3 regions of the Comamonas sp. 23 genome follow, and region 1 is predicted to be linked to each of the others. Evidence: riboswitches for the same ligand, from Rfam matches in the RefSeq annotation. Region 1 holds a riboswitch; each other region holds the start of a gene.
The links. A riboswitch is a leader RNA that binds a small molecule or an ion and turns the genes downstream of it on or off. The one in region 1 is predicted to bind cobalamin.
Positions count from the first base shown of each region.

Region 2: linked by a shared signal. The riboswitch ahead of ACPEE1_RS02710 (ABC transporter substrate-binding protein) and the one ahead of ACPEE1_RS12440 (TonB-dependent receptor) in region 1 are both predicted to bind cobalamin.
Region 3: linked by a shared signal. The riboswitch ahead of ACPEE1_RS07680 (TonB-dependent receptor domain-containing protein) and the one ahead of ACPEE1_RS12440 (TonB-dependent receptor) in region 1 are both predicted to bind cobalamin.

Region 1 covers NZ_CP187127.1:2,769,479-2,779,615, reverse strand. The annotation lists gene ACPEE1_RS12475 (efflux RND transporter periplasmic adaptor subunit) at 1-684, opposite strand, end outside; gene ACPEE1_RS12470 (alpha/beta hydrolase) at 901-1,752, opposite strand; gene ACPEE1_RS12465 (LysR family transcriptional regulator) at 1,937-2,851, shown strand; gene ACPEE1_RS12460 ((2Fe-2S) ferredoxin domain-containing protein) at 2,862-3,659, opposite strand; gene ACPEE1_RS12455 (ABC transporter ATP-binding protein) at 3,652-4,443, opposite strand; gene ACPEE1_RS12450 (FecCD family ABC transporter permease) at 4,440-5,546, opposite strand; gene ACPEE1_RS12445 (ABC transporter substrate-binding protein) at 5,543-6,643, opposite strand; gene ACPEE1_RS12440 (TonB-dependent receptor) at 6,656-8,692, opposite strand; cobalamin riboswitch at 8,933-9,203, opposite strand; gene ACPEE1_RS12435 (LysR substrate-binding domain-containing protein) at 9,300-10,137, opposite strand, start outside.
Region 2 covers NZ_CP187127.1:618,110-628,246, reverse strand. The annotation lists gene ACPEE1_RS02740 (DUF1624 domain-containing protein) at 1-605, shown strand, start outside; gene ACPEE1_RS02735 (Fur family transcriptional regulator) at 620-1,009, opposite strand; gene ACPEE1_RS02730 (OprD family outer membrane porin) at 1,160-2,494, opposite strand; gene ACPEE1_RS02725 (pseudoazurin) at 2,527-2,940, opposite strand; gene ACPEE1_RS02720 (ABC transporter ATP-binding protein) at 2,989-3,792, opposite strand; gene ACPEE1_RS02715 (FecCD family ABC transporter permease) at 3,789-4,853, opposite strand; gene ACPEE1_RS02710 (ABC transporter substrate-binding protein) at 4,884-5,906, opposite strand; cobalamin riboswitch at 6,168-6,392, opposite strand; gene ACPEE1_RS02705 (GNAT family N-acetyltransferase) at 6,439-6,987, shown strand; gene ACPEE1_RS02700 (F0F1 ATP synthase subunit epsilon) at 7,039-7,455, opposite strand; gene atpD (F0F1 ATP synthase subunit beta) at 7,527-8,930, opposite strand; gene atpG (F0F1 ATP synthase subunit gamma) at 8,965-9,837, opposite strand; gene atpA (F0F1 ATP synthase subunit alpha) at 9,856-10,137, opposite strand, start outside.
Region 3 covers NZ_CP187127.1:1,708,041-1,718,177, forward strand. The annotation lists gene fnr (fumarate/nitrate reduction transcriptional regulator Fnr) at 1-417, opposite strand, end outside; gene hemN (oxygen-independent coproporphyrinogen III oxidase) at 569-1,951, shown strand; gene ACPEE1_RS07665 (sulfite exporter TauE/SafE family protein) at 1,972-2,793, opposite strand; gene ACPEE1_RS07670 (cell division protein ZapA) at 3,242-3,661, opposite strand; gene ACPEE1_RS07675 (hypothetical protein) at 3,661-3,876, opposite strand; cobalamin riboswitch at 3,916-4,160, shown strand; gene ACPEE1_RS07680 (TonB-dependent receptor domain-containing protein) at 4,245-6,143, shown strand; gene ACPEE1_RS07685 (cobyrinate a,c-diamide synthase) at 6,166-7,587, shown strand; gene ACPEE1_RS07690 (bifunctional adenosylcobinamide kinase/adenosylcobinamide-phosphate guanylyltransferase) at 7,598-8,185, shown strand; gene ACPEE1_RS07695 (ABC transporter substrate-binding protein) at 8,197-9,183, shown strand; gene ACPEE1_RS07700 (FecCD family ABC transporter permease) at 9,261-10,137, shown strand, end outside.

The sequences.
Region 1 (10,137 bases):
GGCGTACATGGGGTTGACGGACACCAGGGTCGTCAGCACTGGCGCGCCGGCACCGGCGCTGACCAGGTTGCCCACGGTCACATCGATGCGGCCCATGCGGCCGGCCACCGGCGCGCGCACCTGGGTGTAGCCCAGGTTCAACTTGGCCGTCTGCAGCGCGGCCTGGGCGGCGCGCAGGTTGGCGTCTGCTTCGCGGCGGGCGTTGCTGCGCTCGTCCAGCTCCTTTTGCGCAATCGCGCGCTCTTCCCACAGGCGTGCAGCACGCTCGGCTTCGCTTTGCGAATAGCCCATGCGCGCCTTCGCGGCCACTACCTGGGCTTCGGCACGGTCTACTTCGGCGGCATATGGCGCAGGGTCCACCGTGAAGAGCAGGTCACCGGCCTTGACCAGGGCGCCTTCCTTGAAGTGCACCGCCTGCAGCGCGCCGGCCACACGGGGGCGCACATCGACGCGCTGCACGGCTTCGAGCCGGCCGGAGAATTCGTCCCAGAGCTGCACGTCCTGCTGCAGCACCTGGGCGACGGAGACCGGCATCGCGGGCGGCGCTGCGGCCTCGGCCGGGGCACTCGCGTGCGAGCTTTGCAGGCCCAATGCCGTGCCGCCGGCAGCTACCACGGCGGCTGCCAGTCCGATGGCCGTCCACCAGCGGCGTTGAGGGGAAGAAGAAGTTTTGTTGTTGCTCATGGCCAAGTCCTGATGTGTGCGTGAATCGTTTTTGAGGTTTCCTGCGGCAACGGCATGCCCCTGCGGCTAACAAGAGCCGACAGAAAATCCTTGCCCATCCGGCAATGCGTTGCGAGAAAGCGTTTTTAAGGGTGGTGAAGGCGCAGCCGCCCGCCGCCGCTCCCAGGGCTTTACCGGGAAGAGGCGCCGCTCATGCCTTGCGCTTCGTTCAGGGGATCAGGCTTGCGCCCGACATCGGGATGTCTCGAAGAAAAGTGCCAGTTGTTCCAGCACCGCCCCGGCACAGGGACAGGGCTCGGGAGCTCGGGGCTCGAGCAATGCATCGGGCCACTGTTGCGCGACCTTGAACACATGCTGCTGCACCAGATGACCGGCTGCCTGCAGGCGGCTGGCATAGGCCAGTGCCTCGTCGTGCATCGGGTCTTCATCGCCCACCATGATGAGCGTTGCCGGCAGCCCAGCCAGGCGCTGTGCCATCGCGGGCACGGCGTAGGGATGGATACCGTCATAGGTGCAGCCCAGGAACTTGCTCCAGCCCTCGGCCCATTTGCATTCCGTCGCATCGCCATTGGCAGCGCGAAGCGATGCCGTGCCGGCGCAGGGATTGAGCATGGGTGAGAGCAGGATCTGCCCTGCCAGCGGCGGATGGCGTTGATCACGCGCCATCAAGCACACGCCGGCCGCCAGGTTGGCGCCCGCCTCCTCACCAGCCACATACATCGGCGCACCTTTGCCGGCAAGGCGTGTGCGATGTTTGTAGCTCCACTGGAGCATTTCATATCCGATCTCCAATGGACGCGGAAATGGATGCTCAGGCGAGAGCGGGTACGCCACCGACACCACACGGGCACCTGCTGAGGCCAGCAGACCCGCTACGGTGCAGCCACTGTCGAGATCGCCTTCAACAAAAGCGCCGCCATGAAAATGCAGCACCAAGGGCGAAGGCTCGCCCGACTTGCCTTTGCTACCGTACAGGCGCACGGCCACCGACTCGCCCGACGCCGTCGGAGCGACGGTGTCGATGAAGTCAGGAGCCGGTGAACGGGTTTTTACGGTGGTGTCAGACATAAGCTAGCCCGGTGGAAAGTAGGCATGGGGTAAATGTAGTTGCGTTGCTGCAACCGATCAATCCGCAAATTATGGCCGCACTATTTCCAAATCAGGAACAATGGCATGATCTTTGGCGTGTGAGAATCCACCTACTTTGGCGCGCGCGTGCGCGACAGTGCAAGCACAGTGCAAGGAGAGGCAGATGGATCAGATACAGGCAATGCGGGTGTTCGCGCGGGTCGTGGAGTCGGGCACCTTCACGCTTGCGGCCTCGTCGCTGCAGCTGCCCAAGGCCAGTGTGACCAAGCATGTGCAGGCGCTGGAAGACCGGCTGCGGGTCAAACTGCTCAACCGCACCACGCGCCGCGTGACCGTCACCACCGACGGCGCTGCCTACTACGACCGCGCCGTGCGGCTGCTGAGCGATTTTGATGAGCTCGAAGCCAGCATGAGCCAGGTGCGGGCCACGCCGCGCGGGCGCCTGCGTGTGGACGTGGGCACCTCGATCGCCCGGCTTTTGATCATTCCGCAGCTGGCATCCTTCCAGGCGCGCTACCCCGATATCCAGATCGACCTGGGTGTGACGGACCGTACGGTGGACCTGATTGCCGACAATGTGGACTGCGTGATCCGGGGCGGCGAGTTGCGTGACCAGTCGCTGGTGGCGCGCCGCGTGGGCAATGTGGAGTTTTCGACGGTGGCCTCGCCCGGCTATCTGCAGCAGCACGGTACGCCCCAGCATCCGCGCGATCTGGAAAACGGCCACAACAGTGTGATTTATTTCTCGCCAGTGACCCAGCGCCGCTATCCGCTGGAGTTTCAGCACAACGGCGAGGTCATCGAGATGACCAACCCCTCGACCTTGGCCGTGAACGAAGCCAATGCCTATACCACCAGCCTGCTCAGCGGCCAGGGCGTAGGACAGATCACCAGCTACCAGGCGCGCGAATACCTGAAAAGCGGTCAGCTGGTGCAGATCCTGCCGGAGTGGACCCAGCCTCTGCTGCCAGTCTATGTGGTCTACCCGCCCAACTCGCACCTGAGCGCCAAGGTCCGTGCCTTTGTCGACTGGGTGGTGGAGATTTTTGCGGCCGATCCGCTGCTGCAGTGCAAATAGCGCACTGCGCTCATGGATCTGGATCGCTGCAGGGCGGAGGCACGCGGGGCGAATGCACCCGGTGCGCCGCACAGGCCTCGCTGCCTTCGATGTGGCTTTTGAGCACCGGCACCAGGCTGTCTTCATCGAGGTTGCCGTACCAGACGCCATCGGGATAGACGATCATCAGCGGCCCCTGGTTGCAGGGGTACTGGCAACTGGTCTGCAGCAGCTGCAGCTGCTGCTTGAGGGGCGCACTGGCCTGCACCGCCTGGCTGAGCCGGGGCCATAACGCTGCAGCCCCTTTGGCTACGCAGCGCGGCCCCATGCACCACAGCACATGGCGCTGGTGCGCGGGCACCGTGCTCCACGCCACGGGGTCGGTTTGCCAGCCCTCGTCGCCCTCCTCGGCCACCACATCGGGCTGGGATGTTGCGAGCGCCAGGTTGTTCAGCAAGGCGGGCACCAAGCCATCCGACTGCAGCAGCGGCTGCGCAAATACCAGCTGGGGCCGGGCATCTTTGGCCTGGCTGGCGAGCCAGCGCATGGCGACCTTTTGCAGCCAGCGCCGCAGGGCGGGCTCATCGGGCACCATGACCGGCTGGATGACGATGGTCTGCCGCGCCAGATCGGCCGGCGCAAGTGCAGCGCAAAGGCTGTCCAGCGCCTCGGGCAAGGCCGGCTGGTTGCGGTCCACAAAGGCCAGCTGCATAGGCAGGCCCGGAGCTCCCTGCTGGCAGGCCTGCAGCAAGGCCTGCAATTCGTTCTTGGCGGCGGACCCCAGGCCGCCCCGGCCCAGCAGCAACAAGGCATCGGGTGGTTTAGCCATGGGGTTTGTCCATCCAGTAGCTAACACGGGCCTTGTCCAGGCGCGGATGGCGGTCCACCAGGGACTCGACCTGGAACACCCGTGCAATGGTCTGCGGCGTCAGCACCTGCTCTGGCCAGCCTTCGGCCTCGATCGCGCCGTCCTGCATCACATAGAGGCGGTCGCAGAACTGCGCGGCCAGGTTCAGGTCATGCACCACGATCAGCACCGTGCAGCCCGAGGCACGCACCAGGCTGAGCAGCTCCAGCTGGAACTGGATATCCAGGTGGTTGGTGGGCTCGTCCAGAAACAAAAGCTGGGGCTGCTGGGCCAGTGCGCGGGCCAGCAGCACACGTTGGCGCTCGCCGCCCGAGAGCGAGGACAGCGGATGGCCTGCCAAATTGCTGGCCCGCACCTGGGCCAGGCAGTCGCTGACGATGGCCTTGTCCCGGGCACTGTCCCTCGCCCAGCGCGACTGGTGCGGGTAGCGGCCCATCATCACCAGCTCCTGCACCGTGCAGTCAAAGCCCAGGCCAGACTCCTGGCCCAGCACGGCCGCCTGCTGTGCAAACTGGCGGGCGCTCATCTGCCAGATATCGCGGCCCTGCAGCTGTATGCGGCCACCGGCCTGGGGCTGCAGCACGCGGTAGAGCATGCGCATCAACGTCGATTTACCGCAGCCATTGGGGCCGACCAGACCGACACATTCGCCCTTTGCCACTTGCAGGCTGGCTTGGCGCACGATTTGCGTGGCCTGGGCGCCGTGGCCGGCGGTCCAGGACAGGTTGCTGGCCGTCAGCATCATGCGCTGTCTCCCGGCATCGCACTGGTGCGGCGCCACAGCATCCAGATAAAGAAGGGCCCGCCAATGAGCGAGGTGATGACGCCCACGGGTAGCTCGCTGGGCGAAAACCAGGTGCGCGCGGCCAGATCGACCAGCACCAGAAAGCTCGCCCCCATCAAGGCGCTGACCGGTAGCACGCGGCGGTGGTCGCTGCCCACCAGCATGCGCGTGATATGGGGGATGACCAGACCGACAAAGCCGATGGCGCCACTCACCGCCACCATGGTGCCCGTCAGCAGCGACACCACCACAAACAATTGCAGGCGCAGGCTGGCAGTGTTCAGCCCCAAGGTGGCCGCGCCCTCATCGCCGATCAGCAAGGCATTGAGCTGGCGGGCGCAGAGCAGCAGCCACAGCAGGCCCAGGCCCAGCACGGCTGCGGGCAGGCCCAGGGCGCTCCACTGCGTTGCGGCCAGGCTGCCCAAGGTCCAGGTCAGCAAGGCATTGGCCAGCTCGCGCTGTCCGGCCGTCAACGTGATGAGGCTCGTGACCCCCATCAGCATGTAGCCGATGGCCACGCCGCTCAGGATCAGCCGGGTCGCGTGCAGGCGCCCCTGCTGCTGGGCCAGCGCATAGACCAGGGCGGTAGCCAGCAGTGCACCGATAAAGGCGCCTGCGGTGATCGCATAAAGGCCAGCCGCCGCCAGGCTGCCATAGGCCAGCACCGAGACTGCCCCCACCGATGCCCCCGAGGACACGCCCAGCATGTAGGGGTCGGCCAGCGGGTTGCGCACCATCGCCTGCATCACCACGCCCACGACGGCCAGGCCGGTGCCGACGAGCGCCGCGAGCAGCACCCGGGGCATGCGCACCATCCAGACAATCTGGTAGTGCTGCTGGCTGATGCCGCCCTGCCCAGCATCGGGCTGCCACCCGCCGCCCAGCAGCTGCTGCCAGATGACCGACCACACCGTTGACGCGTGCAGCGATGCCGAGCCCCAGGTGATGGCGGCCAGGCCGCTGGCCAGCAGCAGGGCCAAGAGCAGCAGCAGGCACAGCGCCAAGGACCAGGGCGCGCGCCGCTGGCGTTCATGCAGGCCGTCGCAGCCCGGCGCATGGCTCACGGCTTGGGCTCCGCTGCAGGCAGCCAGGGAACGGAGTCCACGGTGATACGGCGATCCGGGTGCAGGGCGGCAGCCAGGCGCTGGGCCACATGCACATTGCGCGGGCCTGGGGTGGCTTCGGCATAGCTGATGACAAAAAAGCGCTGCTCGCGGATCGCAGACACCCCAGCCAGCTCAGGCTTGGCGCGCAGAAAATCGATCTTGCCCTGGGCGCTGGGCCGGCCATAGTCGATGATGATGATCCATTCCGGATCGCGGGTGATCACATCCTCCCAGTTGCCCTTGGGCCAGTTGCTGGCGATGTCGGCAAAGATATTGCTGCCGCCTGCGGCATCGAGCATGGCCTGGGGCATGCCAAAACCGCCCACGGTCGTGGGTATCTTCTCGCCGCTGTCAAACACAAAGATGCGCGGCCTGTGCGTATTGCCCTGCATCTGCGCGGCCAGCTGGTCGATCGAGGCCTGCAATTTGTCAATCTGCCCTTGCGCTTGGGCTTCGATAGCAAAGATACGCGCCACATTGCGCAGGTCTGCCAAGGTGTCGCCCAGCGCCACACGCTCGCGCTTTTGCACATGGATGCAGGACTCGGACAGCACATAGCTGGCCACGCCATGCTGGGCCAGCAGCTCGGGCGTCACCCCGCCGGGGCGAAAGCCATAGCTCCAGCCGCCAAACACAAAGTCGGCGCGGGCCTCGAGCATGTTTTCCAGGTTCATGTCCTGCGATGACAGCTTGGGCACCTGGGCGAGCTGGGTCATCAGCTCGGGGCTGATTTCCTTGCGCGACGGTATGCCCGAGTAGCCGACCAGCCTGGGCCCCAGGCCCAGAAACAGGAACATCTCGGTGATGTTCACATCGTGCGTGATGGCACGCTGCGGCACCCGGTCATAGCGCTGGGGCTGGCCGCAGACATCGATCTCCAACGGCGCAGCCCGCAGGCCTGCGGGCACTGCTGCCGCTTCGGCCATGGGGATGGCCGCCGCCTGGCTGGGGCGGCTGGGCGGCTGCTGGCCCCCTGGCCGGTCGCAGCCGGTCAGCACCAGGGCAGCAGCTGCCGCCAGGGCACGCAGGGTTTGCCGGGAAGCGCTTGTGGTCATGCTCTACCTTGCTCAGAAACGCAGATGGGCCATTAGCTCAAAGCTGCGGCCATTGCCCATCAGCCATTGCGAGCCGTAGGACGATGCAGCATAGCGTTTGTTGGCCAGATTGCGGCCCACCAGGTTCAAGGTGGTTGTGCGGTTCAGGTTCCAGCCCAGCACCGCATCGGCCACCGTGTAGGCGGGGAGCTGCGCGGTATTGGCATTGCTGGTGTAGCGGCTGGCAACATGGCGCAGGCCCAGCGATGCGCGCCAATCGCCCGTCTGGTAATGGGCCCAGGCATTGGCCGTGTAGCGCGGTACATTGGCCGGCTGGTTGCCAGCGCGGTCAATGGCTGTGGCGCCTTCGAGCAGCTCGTCGAACTGGGCATCCGCATAGCCCAGGTTGCCCTCGAAGCGCCAGGCCTTGGTCGCCCGCCAGCTGCCTGCCAGCTCGATCCCCTTGGACGACTGCTTGCCGCCCTGGATCAACAGCGCTGGCCGGTCCGGATCGCGGGTGATGATGTCCTTCTTGCGGATATCAAAGACCGCCAGGGTCCATTCGCCCTGGCCATTGGGCAGCTGCTGCTTGATGCCCACTTCCACCTGGCGGCCTTTGCTCAATGTAAAGCCGGTTTGCGACTGGGTCAGCGACAGCAGGCTGTTGACCGGGTCATGGCCGGTACTGACCTGGGCATAGAGGCTGGTGTTCTGGTCCAGCTTGTGCGTGAGGCCCAGGCGCCAAGAGGTGCCGCCCAAGGTCTTGTCAAAGCGGGCTTGGCTCAGCAAATCCATGCGGTCAAAATCATAGAGGTCGCGGCGCAGGCCGGCCATCAGCAGCCACTGCTCGCCCAGCTTCCAGGCGTCTTCCAGGTAGAAGGCGTTTTGGCGGATGCGCGAGGTCATGCGCGGCTTGTAAGGGTCTGGGCTGTCCCAGTAGCCACTGGTGCTACCGGTCAGCGGCACATCGGATTCACCGGTATAGGGCGAGCTGTTGAGCGCAGTGAACTTGGCCTGCGACACATCCCAGCCCATCGCTATCTCATGCTGGCCGGGCTTGAAAACGGCGCCTAAGCGGTTGCCGCTTTGCTCCAGGTCGTGGCCGATCTCCAGGTAGTCGTAGCGGTGAACCGTGCGCGTGCTGGCATCGTAGTCATAGCCTTCGATGTTCTTCCAGTGGCGGTCGGCCTTCATATGGTAGGTCTCGTTGCGCAGCACCAGCGCCTCGCTCACATTCCACTCGGCCCTCAATTTGTAGCGCTGGTCCTTGTAGTGGATGTCGCTGTCGAGAAAGTTGAAATTGCGGTCGCCCAGCGCCGCCACCGGCTTGCCATCGACCACCGGGGTGCCAAAGTAGCGCTCGGGCCTTTGGTCGCTGACATCGGCCGTCAGGTCCAGGCGCAGATCGCTGCTCGCCTGCCAGCGGATGGCGCTCATGATCTTCTTGCTGTCGCTGTTTCCCAGTTGGCGCTCGCCATCGGTGCGATCGCCGTAAACATCCAGGCGGTAGCTCAGGCTGTCGCTCAGCGCGCCGGTGCTGCCCAGGCCCGCGCGGGCGGTGCCGTGGGAGCCAGCGCCCAGCAGCACTTCGGTCGATGTACTGCGGCTGGGTTCCTTGCGCACCGCGTTCACCGTGGCGCCCATGGTGCCGCTGCCGTACATCAGCGATGCGGGGCCGCGCAGCACATCAAAGCGCTCATAGCCCCAGCTGGAATTGGGATAGGCCACGGTGCCGGCTGCAACCCCCAGGCTCAGCCCGTCTTCGGCCACGCCGACCGAGTTCACACCGGTAAAGCCCCGGCTGGAGAACGACAGCCCGCCATTGCCAGGCGTGCCATTGGCACTCAGGCCCACGCTGCGGCCCACGGCATCGACCACCTCGTAGTCGGCACGCTCTTGTACCTGCACGGCCGAGACCGAGCTGACACTGGCGGGCAGGTCCTGCAGCGGCACGGCCAGCTTGCTCGCCGAGGTCGACGGCAGCTGGAGCGCATTGGGCTCGCTGCGCTGGTCGCTCACCACCACTTCAGGCAGTGAGGCTTCTTGGGCATGGGCTACTGCGATGCCCAAGGCGGGCAAACACAGAACACAGGAGCTGCCTACCAGGCGCAAGGAGGAAGAGAGCCGCTGGGCGGCCAGGAGCCGGTTTTTCGGAAAAGGAACTGCAGTCATTTGAACAAAAGGCGCTAACTGCCTGATGCGGGGGCTGCACTGCACGCGGTCACCCCCCAAGACGGGGTCGCGCGAAGAACCGCCGTCCACACCCCGCAGACAGTTGAGAGAGCACGTGCTGGCCAGAGGCACAGCGCGCACTGCGACTAGGAACAGGCCGGTCTCCGGGCTTACAGGCGGTGCAGCGCAGGCGCTGACCCGGTAGCCGGTCTTCCCAGGGTGCGGGTGTCTTATTGCCTGGCAGGCGTGGACACTCTCTCAACCCCAGTGACTGGGCCCGCGTGGGAGCGGGCCGCATCGGCTACGTTTCCTGTCTACCGTTGCGGGGGCAGCCAAGGCTTGGGGGAGCGCACTCCCGACCTTGTTCCCGTTTCACTCGCATGCGAGCACCTGTAGATAGGCTTTTTTCAAAGCGCAGCCAGTGTACCAGCCGCAAGCCCGGGCAGTGCCTTTTGGCCATGGCCTGTGTCAGCTGGGCGATACAGCGCATGCCCCAGTGGCTGTATCAGCCCTGCGGCAGCCGCGTCGCATAGCCGATGAAGTCAGTGCTGCGCAGCTGGCCCAGCAGCCACTGCCGAAAGCTGGCCTGGATTGGGCGCTCTCCCCCGCCCCGGCGGGTGTAGAGGTGGAACTTGGGCGTTCTGTCCATCGGCAGTTGGCGCAGCAGCTCGGCCCCAAAGGGTGCGAGCAGCTTGCCGCTGTGGATATAGCTGAGCGCATCGACATAGGACAGCAGGCCCACGCCCTGCCCGCTGAGAACGGCTTGCAGCATCGCATCGTGCGTGTGCAGCAGCATGGGGCTGACATGCTTGCCGCCGGGCTCCAGGCCCAGCATCGCATAAATGTCCTGCCACAGACTGTTGTGCGTCAGCGGCGATATCAGCCGGTGGTGCGGCAAATCCTGCGCTGTCTCCACCGGGTGCTCGGCCAGCAGCTGCGGCGCAGCCACGATCACCTTGAGGTCTTCGAGCAGCGGCGTTTCATCGAGGTGGTCCACACCGCCGTAGCCCCAGACAATGGCTGCATCCAGATCGCCGCTATCGAACGAAGGCAGCTCCACACCGATGGAGATGCGCAGATCGAGCTCCGGGTAATCCTTGGTGAACGAGGGCAGCGAGCGGATCAGGTACTGGGTTGCAAAGTATGGGCTGACCTGGATATGGAACTGCGCAGCCTTGTAGTGGGAGCGCACGGCTTCCAGCCCCTGGCTCAGTGCATCGAGCCCCTGCTCCACATAGTGGTACAAGGTCTGCGCCTCGGCGCTGGCCGCCAGGCCCCGCGCGCCGCGCTCGAAAAGTTGCACATCCAGCGCACTTTCCAATTGCTTGAGTTGCTGGCTGGCG
Region 2 (10,137 bases), 2.2 Mb from region 1:
TCGAGGTGAGCGAGACCCTGCGCCTGCGCACCTCTTACCCCCTGCTGCCCTGGATCGGCGTGATCGCACTGGGCTATGCGATGGGCCCCTGGTTTGCCAAGGGTGCCGATGCACTGCAGCGCCAGCGCCGCCTTTTGACCTGGGGCCTGGGCCTGTTGGTGGGTTTTGTGCTGCTGCGTGCCACCAACGTCTATGGCGACAAGCCCTGGGTGGTGGACGATTCGTTCCTCGTGAGCGCCATGGGCTTTTTGAACATCACCAAGTACCCGCCATCCCTCTTGTTTCTGGCGCTGACCCTGGGCATCGGCCTGCTGCTGCTGCGCGCCTTTGAGCGCCGGCCACAGATGCGCTGGCTGGCACCGCTGACGGTGTTTGGCGCCGCGCCGATGTTCTTTTATGTGCTGCACCTCTATGTGCTCAAGTTTCTCTACCTGGGCGCGCAGGCGATCTGGGGCAACAACCAGGGCGAGCTGTTCGGCTTTGGTTCGATGTGGATGGTCTGGCTCAGCACCCTCGCCCTGGGCGTTGCGCTCTACCCGCCGGTCAAGGCCTTTGCCGCGTTCAAGGCCCGCCGGCGCGATATTGCCTGGCTCAAGTACCTGTAAGCCGCCGTGATAGCTTAAGCCGCAGGGCCCGCGCCGCTGCGGCAATCCTTGCACTGGCCGTACAAGGTGATCTCATGGCCCTCCACCAGAAAGCCCGGCGGTGCCATGCCCTTGAGGTCGCCCGGGCAGGCCTGGATATCAAACACCCGCCGGCAGCTGTTGCACTGGAAGTGGTGGTGGTGGTCATGCGTGGCCGGCTCATACAGCGGCAGGCCACCGGGCAAGGTGACCACGCGCAGCAGGCCCTCTTCGGTCATCAACTTGAGGTTGCGGTAGACGGTCGCAATGCCCAAGGCCGGCAGCGCAGCACCCGCAATCTCCAGCACCTCTTGGGGTGAGAGTGGACGGCCTTGCGATGCAAAGGCATCGGCGATGGCGGCGCGCTGGCGGGTAGGACGTTGCATGGTCTGACAGGGGCGTTCCGAAGAACGGATGGGCAATCGGGGGAGCGCCCATCATAGCCGCTTGGGCTGCGGCCTGCAGCCAGGCAGCGCTGGCGGGCAGGCCACTGCCCGCCATTGCCCTCAGTGGCCCTCCGTCGCCGCGCTGGTGCCTCAGAAAATCTGCAAGGGCATCTCCGCCAGCAGCCGCACCTGGTTCACATTGAGCTCACCCTGGGTTTGGTTGGCCCGGTGCACGCCGTAGCGCAGCTGCAGCGCCAGCCCCTTGGCCTGGCCTTGCTGCACGGTGTAGCGCAGCAGCATGTCGCGCTCCCAGTGGCGGCCGCCACGGCCGCTGGCGCCCAGGTAGTTGGCGTACACGCTGCCGGCGCGGCTGTAGTCAATGCCCGAGCCGCGTGTATAGGCGACGCCCGCGCGCAGGCCCGGTGTCAGCCACTGGCCCAGATCGGCCTCGTACTTGAGCTGCCAGGACGCCTCATGCGGCGCATTGAAGTCCGACAGCTGCATCGCGTTGTCCAGCCAGATGGAGCCCCGGTTGACATAGTCGAACGGCGTATCGCCATCGACCTTCTGGTAGCCCAGGCCCAGCTGGTGCATGCCGGCCGCATAGGTCGCCATCAGGCTCCAGGTCAGGTTGTCCACCCGGCCAGCCTTGGCCGCGCCGGTGTCCTTGTTGCGGTACAGGTTCAGGCTCAGCGAGAGGCTTTTCTTCTCGGCCAGCGCCTTTTTGTAGACGCCGCCCAGATACCAGGTGTTCCAGACATCCTCGTATTGGCCCACATAGCTCGACAGGCTCAGCCCGCTCCAGGGCGTAGTCCAGCTGCCGCCGGCAAAGCTGAAGGCATCGCCTTGCACGCCCGAGTAATTGGCCAGCAGGGGCTGGCCATTCTTGCGCGCATTGCGGTCGGCCCAGCGGGTAAAGCGACCGGCCTGCAGCGTCAGCTGCGCAATATCGTTGCTGCTTATCTGCCAGCCCCGGTTGGTCTCGGGCAGCAGGCGGGTGTCGGACGAGTGGAAGATCGGGTTCTTGGTGCGCATCTCACCCACCTTCAGCTCGGTCGACGACCAGCGCAGCTTGAGCGCCGCCCCTGCGCGGCCAAAGCTGTCCTGCAGGTCCGTGCCGTCCTTGGCGATATAGCGCGGGTTGCTGCGCACCTTGTCGGCCTCCGAGCCCAGGTTGATGCCGCCATAGGCATGCGCATCCAGCCCCAGGCCGACCACCCCCTGCGTGTAGCCCGAGCTGAAGTTCATCATCAGCCCATAGGCTGCTTCGGCGGCCTTGTCCGAGCGCGCGCCGCCGGACACCACGCGCGTGCTGTCGCCACGCCGGTAGTCCAGCTGCTCATAGACCATGCGGTTGACCATGCCCAGGCTCGCGCCCTCGATGAAGCCCTTAGCCTCGTCCTGCGCGCCCGCCTGCACATGGCCTGCCGCCAGGGCCAGCGCCGCCAGGCCGCTGCTGCGCGCCATCCATTTGAAATAAGTCATTGTCTTGTGTTGCCCAAAATTGCGATAGCGGTTCAGCGCGGCGCCGAGGCACGGCTGACGATGTCCTTGAAGCGCTGCTGCGCGCGCTCGGGCACCTCGGCGGGCACCTGCAGGCCGGGCAGCGGCGCATCGCCCACCTGCACCAGCATCACCATGCCCATGGCGTAATGGGGCAGGCACTGCACGCCATACAAACCTGCGGCATCAAAGCTGACCTCGATCTCCTCGTTGATCTTGCCCTTGAAGGGCTTGGCACCGGCGGGCGCCATGCCCGGGATGCTGACCGCATCGTGACCGCTGCTGCTAGCCAGGAACTTGACCTTGTCGCCCGGCTTGATCTGCAAAAACTCGGGCTCATAGGTCATTGCGCCGGTGGCGCTGCGGTTGCGCATCTTGACTTCAAAAGTCTCTGCGCCCGCCTGGCTGCACAGCAAGCTGCTCAACACAACAGGTAGCCAGATTCGGTGGTTCAGGGTGGGCATATCGGCTCACAGTCAGGAAGAAGAAAGCGGGCGAAAACGCAGCACGCGGCTGCCGTCCCAGGGGTCGACCAGCGCGCTGGCCTCGACGCGAAAAACTTGCGCCAGCAGCGCGGCATCGAGCACCTGCTCGGGCCTGCCCAGCGCAACGAGCCGGCCTTGCTGCATGACGGCCAGCCGGTCGCAGGCCAGCGCCTGGTTCAGGTCATGCAGGGCCACGACCTTGGTGACGGGCAAGGCGCGGATCAAGGCCATCAGCGACAGCTGCTGGTGGATATCGAGGTGGTTGCAGGGCTCATCGAGCAGCAGCACACCGGGCTGCTGCGCCAGCGCGCGTGCGATGTGCACACGCTGGCGCTCGCCGCCCGAGAGGCTGTGCCAGGCGCTGTGGCGGCGGTCCGCCATGCCCACGGCATCCAGGGCCTGCTGCACGGCCTCCCAGTCCTGCGCGGCAAAAGGCTGCAGCGCCGACAGCCAGGGCGTGCGCCCCAGCGCCACCGCGTCTTCGACGCTGATGGCATCCTGCGTCTCGGCCATCTGCGCCACCAGGGCCAGCTCGCGCGCAATGGCGCGGCGCCCCCTCTTGTGCAGCGGCTGACCCTGCAGCAGCACCTGGCCCTCGTTGGGCCGGATCACACCGGCGAGCAAGCGCAGCAGGCTGGATTTGCCCGAGCCGTTGGGGCCGATCAGCCCCAGCATTTCGTGGCGCTGCACCGGCAGGCTGAGCTGCTCGACAACCGGCCGGCCCTGCAGGCGCAGGCCCAGCGCACAGGCCTGCAACACGGGTTGATCCGCCGTGACCAGAGGTGCCGCCGTCATCCGCGCCTCCGCTGGCTTTTGAGCAGGATGACGGCAAACACCGGCGCCCCGACCAGGGCGGTGATGACGCCAATGGGCAGCACCTGGCCCCGGATCAGGGTGCGCGAGAGCACATCGGCGGCGATCAGAAACACCGCGCCCATCATCGCGCTGGCAGGCACCAGGCGGCCGTGGCTGACGCCGACCAGCATGCGCGCGGCATGTGGAATCACCAGGCCAACAAAGCCGATCGCGCCAACGATGGAGACCATGACGGCCGTCATCAGAGCCGCGGCCAGCAGCAGCACCAGTTGCACACGGCGCACCGGCACGCCCAGCGCGGCCGCCGATTCGCTGCCAAAGGTGAAGGCATCGAGCGCGCGCGTATGCAGCAGGCACAGCACCAGGCCGGGGATCGCGATGCAGGCGGTCAGAACGGTATCGGGCCAGCGCACGCCGCTCAGGCTGCCCAGCAGCCAGAACATGATGCCCCGGGCCTGCTCGGCACTGCCCGACTTGGTGATGATGAGCGAGGTCAGCGCATTGAACAGCTGCGAGCCCGCAATGCCGGCCAGCACAATCTGGCCGCTGTTGCGCAGCCCGCCGCTGCCGGCGGCGTGGGCCAGCAGGGCGACCAGTGCAAATGCGCAGAGCGCGCCAAAAAAGGCGCCCACGGTCATCGAGATGGCGCCCGCGCCGATGCCCACGACGGTCACCAGCACTGCGCCGGTGGAGGCCCCGGCAGAGATGCCGAGCAAATAGGGTTCGGCCAGCGCATTGCGCAGCAGCGATTGCAAAATGACGCCCGAGACCGCCAGGCCCGCGCCGCAGCTGGCCGCCACCAGCGCGCGGGGCAGGCGGTAGTTCCAGACAATGCCCTGGCTGATGGGATCGATGGCGTAGTGGGCACCGGCCAGCTTGTTGGCCAGCACCTGCAGCACCAGGCTGGGCGACAGCGCCGTCTCGCCAATGGCGATGCCCAGCGCCACGCTCAGCAGCATCGCCAGTGCCGCGCCCAGGCACCAGGCGGCCCCATGCAGCGGCCTGCGCAGCGCCGATGGGCGCGCTGATGCCGTTGCCACCATTATGCAGAGCCTTGCATCAGCGGCTGATCAACGCGCGGCCGCTGGGCCGAGCTTGCGTACCGCATCGCTGATCTGCTCCATGCCATCGACCAGGCGGATCGAGCCTTGCAGCGCATCGGCATCAACAATGACGATGCGGTTGTTCTTGACCGCATCCATGTGCTGGGTGACCGGGTCCATCTTCAGAAACTCCAGCTTCTTTTGGTAGTCGTCCGCAGGGAAGCGGCGGCGGTCCATGCGGGCGATCACCAGGACCGAGGGGTTGGCCTTGGCAATCGTCTCCCAGCCCACGGTGGGCCATTCTTCGGACGAGTCGACGATATTGCGCAGGCCCAAGGTCTGCAGCATGTAGCCGGCAACGCCATTCTTACCAGCCATATACGGGTCGATGGCCAGATCGGCGCTGGAGAACCACAGCGCAGCCGAGAGGTTCGGCTGCTGCGCCGCCTGGACCTTGGCGACCGCTTTGGCCTGGCGCTCGCGCAGGTCCTTGACCAGGCGCTCGCCCTGGGGCTGCACATCAAAGAGCTGCGCCAGTTGCGTGATGCTCTTGTAGAGCGCCTGCACATCGTAGGCCGCGGTGCGGGTGCCATCGGCGCCCTTGAGGTTGTTCTTGCCTTCACAGTCGGAGGGCATCGCATAGGTGGCAATGCCCAGGTCATGGAACTGCTCGCGCGTGCCCACGACGCCGTCCTTGCCGACCATCCACTCGAACTGCGACACCACCAGTGCCGGGCGCTTGCCGATCACCGACTCGAAGCTCGGGTCGTTGTCCGCAAGGCGTGGCACCTTGTCATTGATCGCCTTGAACTGGGGCAGCACGGCGTTGAACCACAGCGAGGTGCCCACCAGCTTGTCGCCCAGACCCAGCGCATACAGCATCTCGGTGCCGGCCTGGCCGATGGTGACGACCGAGGCGGGCGCCTGCTTGAGGGACACCGCGTAGCCGCAGTTGTGCAGCTGCATCGGATAAGGGGCAGCCCAGGCGGACAGCGAGGTGAATACACAGGTAGCCAACAGGGCAGGCAGCGCAAAACGGCGAACAGGCATCGGAATCGTCTCTCCAGGTAGAGGCTGGGCATGCGGGCCGTGCGAGCCGATCCGGTGCGGGGCGCTGCCCGGTGGAGCCAGGACAGGCTTGCGCAGACGAGACGCTGCTCACCGCCCGGACACCCCGCCGGTCATGATCAAAACACACGCACATCCGCCATGAATGGGTTTGCATCACCGGTGTTTGCGATGTTCGCCTTGCAGCGCGCAAACCGGTGGCATGCCTGTTTCTCTGTGCAAACCAGGGGCTTGCCAGTGGGTTGTGAATGCATGACCTTGGCAGGTCTCCTGACTGGCCGGTCTGCGCAGACCATCGCCTTCCCGAACCGCAGTTCAGTGGCGCATGGATGGCCTGCTCGTGGCCTACAGTTGCGGGGGCAGTTCCGTTTGGGGCGCTGGCTGCCGGCTCGCGCTCCCTGGATTCCCTCATGCCCCGGCACCCTGCCGTGCGCATGTTCTTGCGAAACCAAAGTGGCTGTACTGTAGCCGATTTACAGGGCCTGCATGCTAAGCTGCAGGCCGTTTGATGGCCATGAACCACCCACCCACTACACCCAGCGCATACGGCATCCGCCGCGTTGAACATCTCGCGCCGGTGGCGGCCTTTTTGCAGGCGGCGCGCCAAACCATGTTTGGCGATCGGGTCGATACCAACACGCCGCAGGCCGACCTGCGCGACTTTGCCTCGGTCTACGCATCGCCCGGCGGCTGCATGCTGGCGGCCTGGCAGGGCGACCGCGTCATCGGCAGCATTGCCTACCGCGCCTATGACGGGCGCTTTGCCCATCTGACCGTGCCCAGTGCAGGCACCGCCGAGGTGGTGCGCCTGTATGTGGACCCGGCCTGGCGCCGGCAAGGCCTGGCTGGCGTGCTGTTCGCGCAGCTGCGTCAGCGGGCGCTGCAGCAGGGTGTGCAGCGGCTCTACCTGCACACGCATCCTTTTTTGCCAGGCGCGCAAACCTTCTGGCAGCGCCAGGGTTTTATCACCCTGCACCAGGATGCCGACCCGCTGTGGCAAACCATCCATATGCAGCAGGTGCTGCAGACGGGGCCTGCTCCGACGCATCCGGTACGGGCGTAAAAAAACCACCGCATGCGGTGGTTTTCCTGTGGCAGTTGCGCAAACAGCGGATCAGCGCTTCTTGCGGTATTTTTGCAGGGCGGCAATCTGGGCGGCCATGACGGACAGCTCGGATTGGGCCTTGGCCAGGTCAAGCTCGCCCTTGGCGTTCTTGAGGGCTTCTTCAGCCTTTTGCTTGGCTTCAACCGCTTTTTGCTCGTCCAGGTCCTTGCCGCGCACAGCGGTGTCGGACAGCACGGTCACGCAGTCGGGTTGCACTTCGAGAATGCCACCAGCCACGAAGATGAACTCTTCGCCGCCGTCGGCCTTCTCAATGCGCACCGAACCCGGCTTGATGCGGGTGATCAACGGCGTGTGGCGGGCGTAGATACCGAGTTCGCCCATTTCACCAGGCAAAGCCACAAAGCGGGCTTCGCCGGAGAAGATGGATTCTTCAGCACTGACCACATCAACGTGGAAGGTGTTCATCTTTGATCCTCAGAGTGAAAAAGAAACTAGTTTGCGAGCAGGGCTGCGTGCGGCAGCCCGTTCTGCAAAGCTTAGATCTTCTTCGCCTTCTCGATGGCTTCGTCGATCGTGCCAACCATGTAGAAGGCTTGCTCGGGCAGGTGGTCGCACTCGCCGTTGACGATCATCTTGAAGCCGCGGATGGTTTCCGACAGCGGCACGTACTTGCCTGGAGCGCCCGTGAACACTTCAGCAACGTGGAAAGGCTGCGACAGGAAACGCTGGATCTTGCGAGCGCGGGCCACGACGAGCTTGTCTTCGGGAGCCAGTTCGTCCATACCCAGAATCGCAATGATGTCGCGCAGTTCGGTGTAGCGCTGCAGGGTACCCTGCACTTGGCGGGCGACCGAGTAGTGCTCTTCACCGACCACTTGGGGGTCCAGCTGGCGGCTGGTCGACGCCAGGGGGTCCACCGCAGGGTAGATACCCAGCGAAGCAATGTCACGCGACAGCGCCACGGTGGAGTCCAAGTGGGCGAAGGTCGTTGCTGGCGATGGATCGGTGTAATCGTCCGCTGGCACGTACACGGCCTGGATCGAGGTGATCGAACCCACCTTGGTCGAGGTGATACGCTCTTGCAGACGGCCCATTTCTTCGGCCAGCGTAGGCTGGTAGCCCACGGCCGAAGGCATACGGCCCAGCAGTGCGGACACTTCGGTACCGGCCAGCGTGTAGCGGTAGATGTTGTCCACGAAGAACAGCACGTCCTTGCCTTCGTCACGGAACGCTTCAGCCATGGTCAGGCCGGTCAGCGCCACGCGCAGACGGTTTCCTGGTGGCTCGTTCATCTGGCCGTACACCATGGCAACCTTCGAGTCGTTGAGCGACTCCTGGTTCACCACACCGGCGTCCGACATTTCGTGGTAGAAGTCGTTACCTTCACGGGTACGCTCACCCACGCCGGCGAACACGGACAGACCGCTGTGCGCCTTGGCGATGTTGTTGATGAGCTCCATCATGTTCACGGTCTTGCCCACACCGGCACCACCGAACAGACCGACCTTACCGCCCTTGGCGAACGGGCACACCAGGTCAATCACCTTGATGCCGGTTTCCAGCAGTTCCTGTGCAGGGGCCAGCTCGTCATAAGCGGGCGCCTTGCGGTGGATGGAAGCGGTCAAGGTCTGGTCCACAGGACCGCGTTCGTCGATGGGGTTACCCAGCACGTCCATGATGCGGCCAAGGGTTGCCTTGCCCACGGGCACGGTGATCGCCTTGCCGGTGTTGGTGACCATCAGGCCACGCTTGATACCGTCCGACGAGCCCAGCGCAATGGTACGCACCACGCCGTCGCCCAGCTGCTGCTGCACTTCCAGCGTCAGGGCAGTGCCTTCGAGCTTCAGTGCGTCATACACGTTAGGCACGCTGCCGTGGGGGAACTCAACGTCCACCACCGCACCGATACATTGAACAATCTTGCCTTGTACTTGAGCCATTTGTTGCTCCAATATTGATTTCAGTCGAGCTGTATTACACAGCCGCGGCGCCTGCGACGATTTCCGACAACTCGGTCGTAATCGCAGCCTGACGCGTCTTGTTGTAGATCAGCTTCAACTCGTTGATGACGTTGCCGGCGTTGTCGGTAGCGGCCTTCATGGCCACCATGCGCGCAGACTGCTCGGAAGCCATGTTGTCTGCAACGGCCGAATAGATCAGCGATTCCGCATAACGCACGAGCAGCTCGTCGATCACACTTTGCGCATCGGGCTCGTAGATGTAGTCCCAGCCGTGGGATGCAGCCGGTGCCGAGCCCTGGATCGCTTCTTGCGACAGGGGCAGCAACTGCTCCACAACCGAGTCCTGCTTCATCGTATTGATGAACTTGGTGTAGCACAAATAGACCGCGCTCAGCTTGCCCTCAGCGTACTGGTCGAGCAAAACCTTGGCCGGGCCGATCAGCGCATCCAGATGCGGCGTATCGCCCAAGGCGGTAGCGTTGGCCACCACCTTGACACCCACGCGCGTCAGAAAGCCCAGACCCTTGCTGCCAATGGCCACGGCTTCCGTGCTGACACCCGCAGATTGCAGTTCCTTGAGCTTGTTCGTCACGGCACGCAGCACATTGGTGTTCATGCCGCCGCACAGGCCCTTGTCAGTCGTCACCACGATCACACCCACCTTCTTGACGTCATTCGACACCATGAAGGGGTGGACATATTCGGGGTTTGCCTGGCTCAGGTGAGCTGCAATTGCGCGAATCTTCTCGCTGTATGGACGGGCTGCCTGCATCCGCTCCTGCGCCTTGCGCATTTTGGATGCGGCAACCATTTCCATGGCCTTGGTGATCTTCTTGGTGTTTTCCACCGATTTGATCTTGCCGCGTATTTCCTTGCCTGCTGCCATGATGACTCCTCGACCGGATTAAGCGAAGGACTTCTTGAATGCAGTGATCGCTGCAGTCAGTTCAGCTTCGTCCTTGCCTTCCTTGTCGAAAGCCTTCTTCTCGTTCAGACGGTCCACCAAGGCGCCGTAGCTGGTCTTGAGGAACTGGTGCAGACCCGATTCAAAAGGCAGGACCTTCTTGACTTCGATGTCGTCCATGAAACCCTTGTTCACGGCAAACAGCGAAGCGGCCATCAGAGCGACGGGCAGAGGGCTGTACTGGGCTTGCTTGAGCAGCTCGGTCACGCGGGCACCGCGGTC
Region 3 (10,137 bases), 1.1 Mb from region 1:
TCGGCTCATGACCTTGTGCACATGGTGCTGCAAGGCGGTCACCTCGCGCGACAGGTCTTCGAGCGAGGAGTAGGGCATCACGCAGACCTCGGCATCTTCGAGCGCAATCGCGTCGCAGGAATGGCGGTCGTTGACGATGCCGTCCAGGCCGATGATCTCACCCGCCATCTGGAAGCCGGTGACCTGGTCGCGCCCGTCTTCGGTGGCGATGCTGGTCTTGAAGAAACCGGTGCGTATCGCATACAAGGAGGTGAAGGTCTCACCGTTGCGGAACAGCGCGCTGCCGCGCTTGATCTTGCGCCGGGTGGCGACGATCTCGTCGATGCGCTCCATCTGTTCGGCCGACAGTCCCACGGGCATGCACAGCTCGCGCAAATTGCAGCTGGAGCACGCTACTTTGATGGAGTTGGATGTCATGTATCAATACCCGTGAACAACTATTCAGATAGGAACGACGTTCCTTGGATGGGCCTATTGTGCGTGCTGGCGCCCAGAGGCTTCTTGATGTACATCAAGGACGCGTGGCAGGCCTTGGGGCACATTGGGGCGTCCGCTAGGAAGAAGAACCATGATTTCCCTGACCCCCGAACTGCTGTGCCGTTTTGATGTTCCCGGCCCCCGTTACACCTCGTATCCTACCGCAGACCGATTTGTTGAAGCCTTTGCTGCGAATGAGTACAAGCTGGCGCTGGCGCAACGCGGCACCGGTCTGGCGGGCCGGCTGTCGCCGCTGTCCTTGTATGTGCATGTGCCGTTCTGCGCCTCGCTGTGCTACTACTGCGCCTGCAACAAGATCATCACCAAGCACGCCGAGCGGGCCGACGAATACCTGGATTACCTCGAGCGCGAGCTGGACCTGCAACTGGCCCATGTCAGCGCCCGCCCGACCATCAGCCAACTGCACCTGGGTGGGGGCTCGCCCACCTTCCTGACCGATGCCGGCCTCAGCCGCCTGATGGATATGGTCAAAGAGCGTTTTCATCTGCAGCCCGGTGGCGAGTACGCGATCGAGGTCGACCCGCGCACTGTGAGCGGCGAGCGCCTGCAGCACCTGTACCGGCTCGGCTTCAACCGGCTGAGCTTTGGCGTGCAGGACTTTGACCCGCTGGTGCAAAAGGCGGTGCACCGCGAGCAGCCCGCTGACCAGGTGTTTGCCTTGGTCGAGCAGGCGCGCGCTATCGGCTTTGAATCCATCAATATCGATTTGATCTATGGTCTGCCCCAACAAAGCCCGGCCAGCTTTGTGCGCACCATGGAGCAGGTCAACGCGCTGCGGCCCGACCGCATTGCGCTGTATGCCTATGCGCACCTGCCCGAGCGCTTCAAGCCCCAGCGCCGCATCCAGGCCCAGGACCTGCCCAGCCCCGCCGACAAGCTGGCGATGCTGGCCCAGGCCCTGGCGGCGCTGGAAGCCGCCGGTTATGTGTATGTGGGCATGGACCATTTCGCCTTGCCCGACGATGCCTTGGCGGTGGCCAAGCGCCAGGGCCGCCTGCACCGCAACTTTCAGGGCTACAGCACCCAGCCCGATTGCGATCTTATGGCGCTGGGCGTGTCAGCCATCGGACGCATTGGCGCCACCTACAGCCAAAATGCCAAGACCCTGGAGGAGTACTACGACCTGATCGACCAGGGCCAGATTCCCGTGGTGCGTGGGCTGGCACTGACGCGCGACGACCTGCTGCGCCGCACGGTGATCATGGGCCTGATGTGCCAGGGGTGCCTGGCCATTGAATCGCTGGAGCAGGCCTGGCTGATTGATTTTGCGCAGTACTTTGCCGCCGAGCTGGCCCAGCTGCGTGAGCTGCAGGAGCAGGGCCTGGTGCAGCTGAGCGACGAATCGATCAATGTGACCGAGCTGGGCTGGTACTTTGTGCGTGGCGTCGCCATGGTGTTTGACAAGAACCTGCAGGCCGACCGCAACCGGGCGCGCTTCTCGCGGATTATCTGAGGGCAGGGCGTGGGCAGGCCTCAGCCCTGCCAGGCCGCCAGGCTCTTGTAGAGCATGTAGAGCGCCAGGCACAGCAAGATGCCGCCAAAGATCTTCTTGAGCTGGCCCACCGGCAGCCGGTGCGCGGCGCGGGCGCCCAGCGGCGCGGTCAGCACGCTGCAGGTGGCAATGGCGGCCAGGCCGGGCAGCCAGATATAACCCAGCGAATGCGGTGGCAGCCCCTGCAGGTGCAGGCCGGCCACCATGAAGCCGATGACATTGGTGACCGCAATCGGAAAGCCCAGCGCCGAGCTCGTGGCTACCGCGTTGTGCATCGGCACGCTGCACCAGGTCATGAAAGGCACGCTGATGAAGGCGCCGCCCGCGCCCACCAGGCCCGAGAGGCAGCCGATCACGCCACCCGCAGCCAGCTGGCCGGCCGTGCCCGGCATGGCGCGCATGGCCTGGCTGTTGGGCTTGCGGAACATGCGCAGTGCCGAGTAGCCAATGAACAGGCCAAAAAACAAACCCAGGTAGCTGCCCTTGAGCACCGCAAAAATACCCAGGCTGGCCAGCAGGCCGCCCAGCACAATGCCCGGGGCCAGGCGTTTGACAAGGTCCCAGCGCACCGCGCCATGCTGGTGGTGGGCGCGCACGCTGGACATCGAGGTGAAGACGATGGTCGCCATCGAGGTGGCAATCGCCATCTTGATCGCCAGCTCCGGCGCCACGCCCTGGGTGCCCAGGATGTAAGTGATGAAGGGCACCAGCACCATGCCGCCGCCAATGCCCAGCAGGCCCGCCAGAAAACCGCCGATCAGGCCCAGAAACGACAGCGGCAGCAAAACAAGAGGATCAGTCATGGCGCGCAGTAAAAAGGCCACCTGAAACAGGTGGCCTGAAACCCCGCTGTCGCGGAGAGGAGAAGACAGGTTGGGCGGAGCCTGCCCGAAAAATCAGGTGTTCGCAGCGGATCCACTGGACCGTCATCCTGAACCGGGGGTTCAGGTGGGCGAGGGCAACCTATCGTTGGGTTCATCTGACGCGAGACGATCACGCTCAATAGGTAATGTACCAAGCCCGTGCTCGTAGAGCATTGGTTCAAGGAACTATAAAGTCCAGCAGGGCTGCGAACGCTTTCATTGTAATCGCTCGCGCCTGCCGCACCCACCAAAACTGCAATTCAATGTGCCTGGATTGGTCAAAAAAGATAGCTGGTTAGCCAGATTGAGCAATGGGTGGCGTGATATTTTGCAGCCAGGCATTGCATGGCGCGGCAATCTGGTGTTGGCGCCTGCTCGCGGCAGTGCCTCAAGCGCTGGTGCCCAGGGTGTCGGCCGGTTGCGCGGGGGCCGGCGCCAGCGCCGCGTCCAGCCGTTGCATCACCGACTGCACACGGGGCGCATCCCAGTCCAGGCTCGCCTGGTCCCCAGGGGCGGTCTGGGCCTGAACCTCAACCATCGCGGCAGACTGCGCAGCAGCTTGCGCCTGCAGGGCGTCTGCGGTCTGGCTGAGCTGGCTGTTTTGCGCTTGCAAATCAAGCAGGTCAAAAGCGACATTGAGGGCCGCCAGCACAGCGATGCGCTCGCGGCCACGGATCTTGCCCGCGTCGCGGATGCCGCTCATGGCCTCATCGACATGCTTGACGGCAGCCAGCAGACGTGCTTCCTGGCCTTCGGGGCAGCCCAGCATATAGCTTTGCTGCATGATGTGTACTTCCAGCTGTTTCATCATTCGTCCTGGTCAAAGGTCTTGGGCAGGCGTTCGATCAGTGCATCCACGCGGGCGCGGGCCGCTGTCAGGCGCGATTGGAGGGAGTCGCGCTCCTGGGTCAGGGTGGTGACTTGCTCTTGCAATTGGGCGTGGGCGCGTTGCAAAGCCTCATGACGGCTCAGCAGTGCCTCCACCCGCTCAAGCATCAGATCCATAGAAGGCGTAGTGGCCATAGAGAGACAGTCTTCTTAAGTGCGCAATGGGTTTAACGCTAAAATTGTACCCGTTGGTGCTCGCCCCAGTGGTTCACATGGGGGCAGTTCAACGGGAAGCAGGAGCGCCGCTTGTGCCCTACAAGCCTTACGCAACCTGCGCTGCCCCCGCAACGGTAAGCGATGGTTGGCTTTTGCGCCATCCACAGCCACCACTATGCCACTGAATACCTTGAACAAGTGTTTGGGAAGGCGTGTGCTGTGTCATCGCCAGCCCGGATACCGGCCAACAATAGTGGAGGCGCGTGGCTGAGGCCTTGCCGCGGCTTCCGTGTTCCCCATTGCCGGCGGGGAGGCTGGCGCGGGGTGGTTCATCACCAACTCAGTGCATGTTTTCCTCTGCTTTTTCGACACGCCCCTGCGCGCGTCCCGCGCTTGCGCCCCGCTCGCGCACCCTCCATACCCCCCGTTTTTTGGCCTTGGCCATCGCAGCGGCGCTGCCCCTGTTTGCGCTGCCAGCACAGGCGCAGCAGGCCCCAGCCGCCCTGGAAACAGAGGGTAAAAACCTGCAAGAGATGGTGGTGACCGCCAACCGCATCGAGCAGCCGCTGTCCGATCTGGTGGCCGACATGTCCATCATCGATGCGCAGACCATCGAGCGCCAGGGCCCGGGCAGCGTGGCCGATGTGCTCGCGCGCGTGCCGGGCATCCAGATTTCGCGCAACGGCGGGCCGGGCACGACGACCAGCGTGTTCATGCGTGGCGCCGATTCGCGCTTTACCGCTGTCTATGTCGACGGCGTGCGCATGGACTCGCAATCGACTGGCGGCGCCTCCTGGCAATCGATTCCGCTGGCGCTGATCGATCGCATCGAAGTGCTGCGCGGCCCGGCCGCTGCCGTCTACGGCTCGGACGCGATGGGCGGCGTAGTGCAGATCTTCACCAAGAAAGGTGAGGGCGCGCCCCAGCCCTATGTCGGCCTGGGCGTTGGCAACCGGGGCACGTTCACGGCCGAGGCCGGTATCTCCGGCGGCGCCGACGGCTGGGATTACGCGCTGGGTCTGAACCGCTCGCAGACCGATGGCTTCAATGCCCGCACCGTGGCCACCGCCAACCCGGACAAGGACGACTACCGCAGCAATGCGGTCAGCGGCCGCCTGGGCTACCAGCTCAACGGCCAGCACCGGCTCGAAGCCACCTTGCTGGCCAGCGATGTGAACTCGGGCTACGACAGCAGCCTGACCGAGGACGACCGCAGCCTCAACAAGATGTATGCGCTGGGCCTGAACTGGCAGGCGCAGTGGACCGAGCACTACAGCACCAAGCTGCAGTTCAGCCAGTCGCGCGACTATTACGAGACCCGGCCCTCGCCCTACCAGACGGACACGCGCCTGCATAACTACCTGTTCCAAAATACCTGGCGCCTGGGCGTCCACACCTTGACGGCCGCACTGGAGCGGCGTGACGACGCGCTGACGAATGGCGGCATTGACCGCGACCGCCACCAGAATGCGCTGGCGCTGGGCTATGGCCTGAACACCGGCCCGCACACGGTGCAGCTGAATCTGCGCCGGGATGACGACAGCGAGTTCGGCGGCAAGACCACCGGCAGCGCTGCCTATGGCTATGCCTTTGCAACCAACTGGCGCGCCACCGCGACAGTGGGCACGGCCTTTCGCGCGCCCACGCTCTACCAGCGCTTTAGCGAATACGGCGACGCATCGCTGCAGCCCGAGAAAAGCCGCAATGCCGAGCTGGGCCTGCGCTGGGCGCAGGGTGCCGACAGCTTCTCGGCCACGGCCTACCGCAACCGGGTCACCAACCTGATCAACTTCTCGTCGCCCGGCAGTTGCGACAGCGAATTCGGCTGCTATGCCAATGTGGGCAAGGCACGCCTGGAAGGCATTACCTTGGCGGCCACGACCAAGCTGGGCGCGTTCAACCTGCATGGTTCGGTCGACTTCCAGAACCCGCGCGATACCGAAAACGACAAGCTGCTGGCGCGCCGCGCCAAGCGCTATGCCACCCTGGGCGCCGAGACGCGTGCAGCCGGTTGGACCTGGGCGGCCGACCTGCAGACCAGCGCCAAGCGCTTTGACAATGCCGCCAACACCAATGTGCTGGGCGGCTACACCTTGTTCAACCTGTCGGCGCAGACCGAGGTGGCCAAGGATGTGAACCTGATCGCCCGTATCAACAACCTGGCCGACAAGCGCTACCAGACCGCACGCACCTATGCCACCGAAGGTCGCAGCGTGTATGTGGGTGTGAAGTGGATGCCGCGCTGAGCGCAGAGGGGATAAGCCAGCCATGACAGAGACGACGGTTCAGGACCGCCCAACGGCCGCTTGCGTGGCACTGCTGATTGCGGCGCCCGCATCGGGCCAGGGCAAGACCACGGTGACGGCAGCCTTGGCGCGCCTGCATGCCCGCCAGGGCCGGCGGGTCCAGGTGTTCAAATGCGGCCCGGATTTTCTCGATCCGCAGTGGCTGCGCCTGGCCAGCGGCCAGCCCGTGCATGCGCTGGACCGCTGGATGAACGGTGAAGTGGATGTGCGCGCACGCCTGTTTCAGGCCGCGCAAAGCAACGATGTGCTGCTGATCGAAGGCGTGATGGGCCTGTTCGATGGTGCCAACAGCGCGGCCGAGCTGGCCAAGTCGCTGGGCATCTCCGCTGTGGTGGTGGTCGATGCATCGGCCATGGCCGCTACCTTTGGCGCCATTGCCCATGGCCTGCAGCACTATGACCCAGGCCTGCAGCTGGCCGGTGTGCTGGCCAACCGCGTGGCCACTGCCCACCATGGTGAGATGCTGCGCAGCGGCCTGCGCGACCCGGCACTGTGGCTGGGCGCGATGCACCAGGTGAGCCTCGATGCTGCGAAACCACGCGCCAACCTGCTGCCCGAGCGCCACCTGGGCCTGGTGGCAGCCCATGAGCTGCACGACGCTGCCGAGCGCCTGGATGCCGCCGCCGATGTGCTGGCGCAAACGCCGCTGGGCCAGCTGACTTGGCAGGAGTGGCAGCAGCGCTGGACCGTGGCCTTTACCGCGCCTGCTGTTGCCGCCCCGGTGCCCGCCTGGCTGGCCGGGCGCCGCATTGCCGTCGCCCGCGATGCCGCTTTCAGCTTTATCTACACCGCGAATCTGGAATGCCTGCAGGCCATGGGCGCCGAGCTGGCCTTTTTCTCGCCGATCGCAGGCGACCGCCTGCCCGCCTGCGATGCGCTGTGGCTGCCTGGCGGCTACCCGGAGCTGCACCTGCCCGCGCTCAAGGCCAATGCCGGCTTGCAGCTGGATCTGCAGGCGCACCTGGAACAGCGCAAGCCCGTCTGGGCCGAATGCGGCGGCATGGTGGCACTGGCCGAGGGCCTGACCGACCTGGACAGCCGCTGGCACAGCTTGTGGGGCTTGCTGCCAGCGCAGGCCGTCATGCACCAGCGCCTGGCGGGTCTGGGCATGCAGCAGCTGCTGACGCCCTGGGGCATGCTGCGCGGCCATACCTTTCACTATTCCAAACTGCAGAGTGAGGCCCAGGAAGTGGCACGCAGCAGCCGCCCGGGCCAGGCGGCCGAGAGCGGCAAGGGCGAAGCCGTCTACCAGCAGGGCAGCATCCATGCCAGCTATTTCCATGCCTGGTTTCCCTCGTGCCCGCAGGCGGTGGCTGCCTTGCTGGGGGTGGACATGCCGGTGGTCAATCCGCAGGCCTGGCACCGTGAGGCGCTGAACGCCTAAGATGCGCGGCATGGATGACTCTCTTTTCCACGTTGATGGAGCGCCGCTGAAGCTCTTGCTGCTGGGCGGGCAGAAATCGGGCAAATCACGCCAGGCCGAGCTGCTGGCGCGCGCCTGGCTGCAGGCCGATGCCGGCCGCAGCGCCAGCCTGGTCGCCACCGGCACCGCGTATGACGCCGAGATGCACGAGCGCATTGCGCGCCACCAGCGTGACCGCCGCGCCCGCGTGCCGCAACTGGCCACCGTGGAGACGCCGCGCGACGTCGCCCAGCAGCTGCTGGCGAGCAGCCGGCCCGAACACCTGCTGGTGGTCGACTGCCTGACCCTGTGGCTCACCAACTGGTTGATGCCGATGGAGCCTCCAGCGCTTTCACCTGCGCAAGCCTGGCAGGTACAGTGCGATGCCTTTGTCGCTGCCCTGCAGGCCGCACCGGGGCCTGTCATTTTGGTCAGCAATGAGATTGGCCTGGGTGTCATTCCGATGGGCCGCGAGGTGCGCGCCTTTGTCGATGCGCTGGGTCTGCTCAACCAGCAAGCGGCAGCGGCCTGCAACCGCGTGCAACTGATGGCGGCGGGCTTGCCGCTGCAGATGAAATGATGGCCTTGTTGATGGCTCCCCGACCCCTTTTGCGGCAGGCACTGGCCCGTGTGGCGCTGATGCTCGCGTTGCCGATGGCCCAAGCTGCGCCGTCCGCCAGCGTCGATGAACTGCGCCTGCAACCCTTTGCCAATGCGCCGGTCTGGAAAGACCAGGACCTGGTTGCTCCCGTGGCCATCGTCGACGACCGGGGCCGCAAGGTCCAGCTGGCGCAACCACCGCAGCGCATCGTGAGTCTTCTGCCGTCGCTCACCGAGAGCACCTGCGCGCTGGGACTGTGTGAGCGCCTGGTGGGGGTGGACCGCTATTCGGACTGGCCCGCCTCGGTCAAGAAACTACCGGTGGTGGGCGGCGGTCTGGACCCGAGCGTTGAATCCGTGGTGGCGCTCAAGCCCGATGTGGTGCTGCTGTCCGATGCCTCCAAGGCAACAGAGCGCTTGCAGGCGCTGGGCCTGAAGGTGGTGGCGCTCGATGTGAAGTCCAAGGCCGATATCCACCGCGTGCTGGGCACCCTGGGCCAGCTCCTGGGCGTGCCCCAGGCGCAGGGCGCTGACCGGGTCTGGCACGCGCTGGAATCGGGCATTGATGCAGTGGTGCGCGACCTGCCCGAGCGCACGCGCCATACCCGGGTCTACTTTGAGGTGAGCCGCGGCCCTTATGCGGCCGGCCCCCAGTCCTTTATTGGCGAGACCCTGACCCAACTGGGCGTGGACAATGTCGTGCCCGCTGAGCTGGGCCCCTTCCCCCGGCTGAGTCCCGAGTTTTTGCTGCGCGCCCAGCCGGATGTGATCATGCTGGGCAACCGCAGCATGCAGGCTGCCACCAGCTACCCGGGCTGGCACAACCTCCAGGCCGTCAAGGCCGGGCGGGTCTGTGTGTTTACGGATGAAGAGTCGTATGCGATCGTGCGCCCAGGCCCGCGCATGGCCCAGGCGGCGGCGCTGATGGCGCGCTGCCTGGCCGACAAGGCACCGGGCAAGGCTGCGGTGGCGCGCTGATGGCTGCTTTTCCCACCTCAGCACCCGCATCCGCAGCGCAGCGCGAGGCGGCGCCCGGCCTGCGCCGCAGTGCCTGGCTGGCGCTGGTGCTGCTGGTGCTCAGCGCCTTGCTGCTGCTTGTCGGCGCCAGCGTCGGTAGCACCGGTTGGGAGAGCGTGTTGCGCATGCGCGACGACCCGACTTCCTGGCAGATCGTCGTCGATATCCGCCTGCCGCGCTCGCTGGGCGCCTGGCTGGCTGGTGGCCTGCTGGGCCTGGCGGGGGCTGTCGCTCAGGGCCTGTTTCGCAACCCGCTGGCCGATCCCTATTTGCTGGGCAGTGCGTCTGGCGCCTCGCTGGGCAGCGCATTGGGCCTGGTGCTGCTGGGCTCGTCCGTCACCAGCCTGAATCTGCTCTACCGCCTGGGCATGACCGGCATGGCCTTTGTGGGTGCCGCCTGCGCGGTGGCGCTGACGGTGGTGCTGGCGCGCAATGTGCAAAACACCTTGCGCCTGTTGCTGGCCGGCGTGATCGTCGGTGTGGTACTGGGCGCCATGCGTGATCTGCTGGAGCTGCGCCACCCCGATATTCTGCAGGCGATGCAGGCCTTTACCCTGGGCACCTCGGCCTTTGTCGGCTGGGAGGGCTGCGCGCTGATGGCCGGCGTGCTGCTGGTCTGCGTGCTGGCCACCTGGTGCTGCGCCCGCCTGCTCGATGGCCTGACCCTGGGCGAGGCGACGGCCGCCAGCCTGGGCTTGCCACTGGCCCCGTTGCGCTATGGCCTGGTGGCCGTGCTGGCCCTGGCCACCGGCACCTCGGTGGCGCAGACTGGCCTGATCGCCTTTGTCGGCCTGGCCGCCCCGCACTTGGTGCGCAGCCTGGTGCAGGTGGGCCATGGCCGCAGCACCGTGCTGGCTGCGGCGATGGGTGGCGTGCTGCTGCTGGCCGCCGATATCTTGGCGCGCTGGCTGGTGG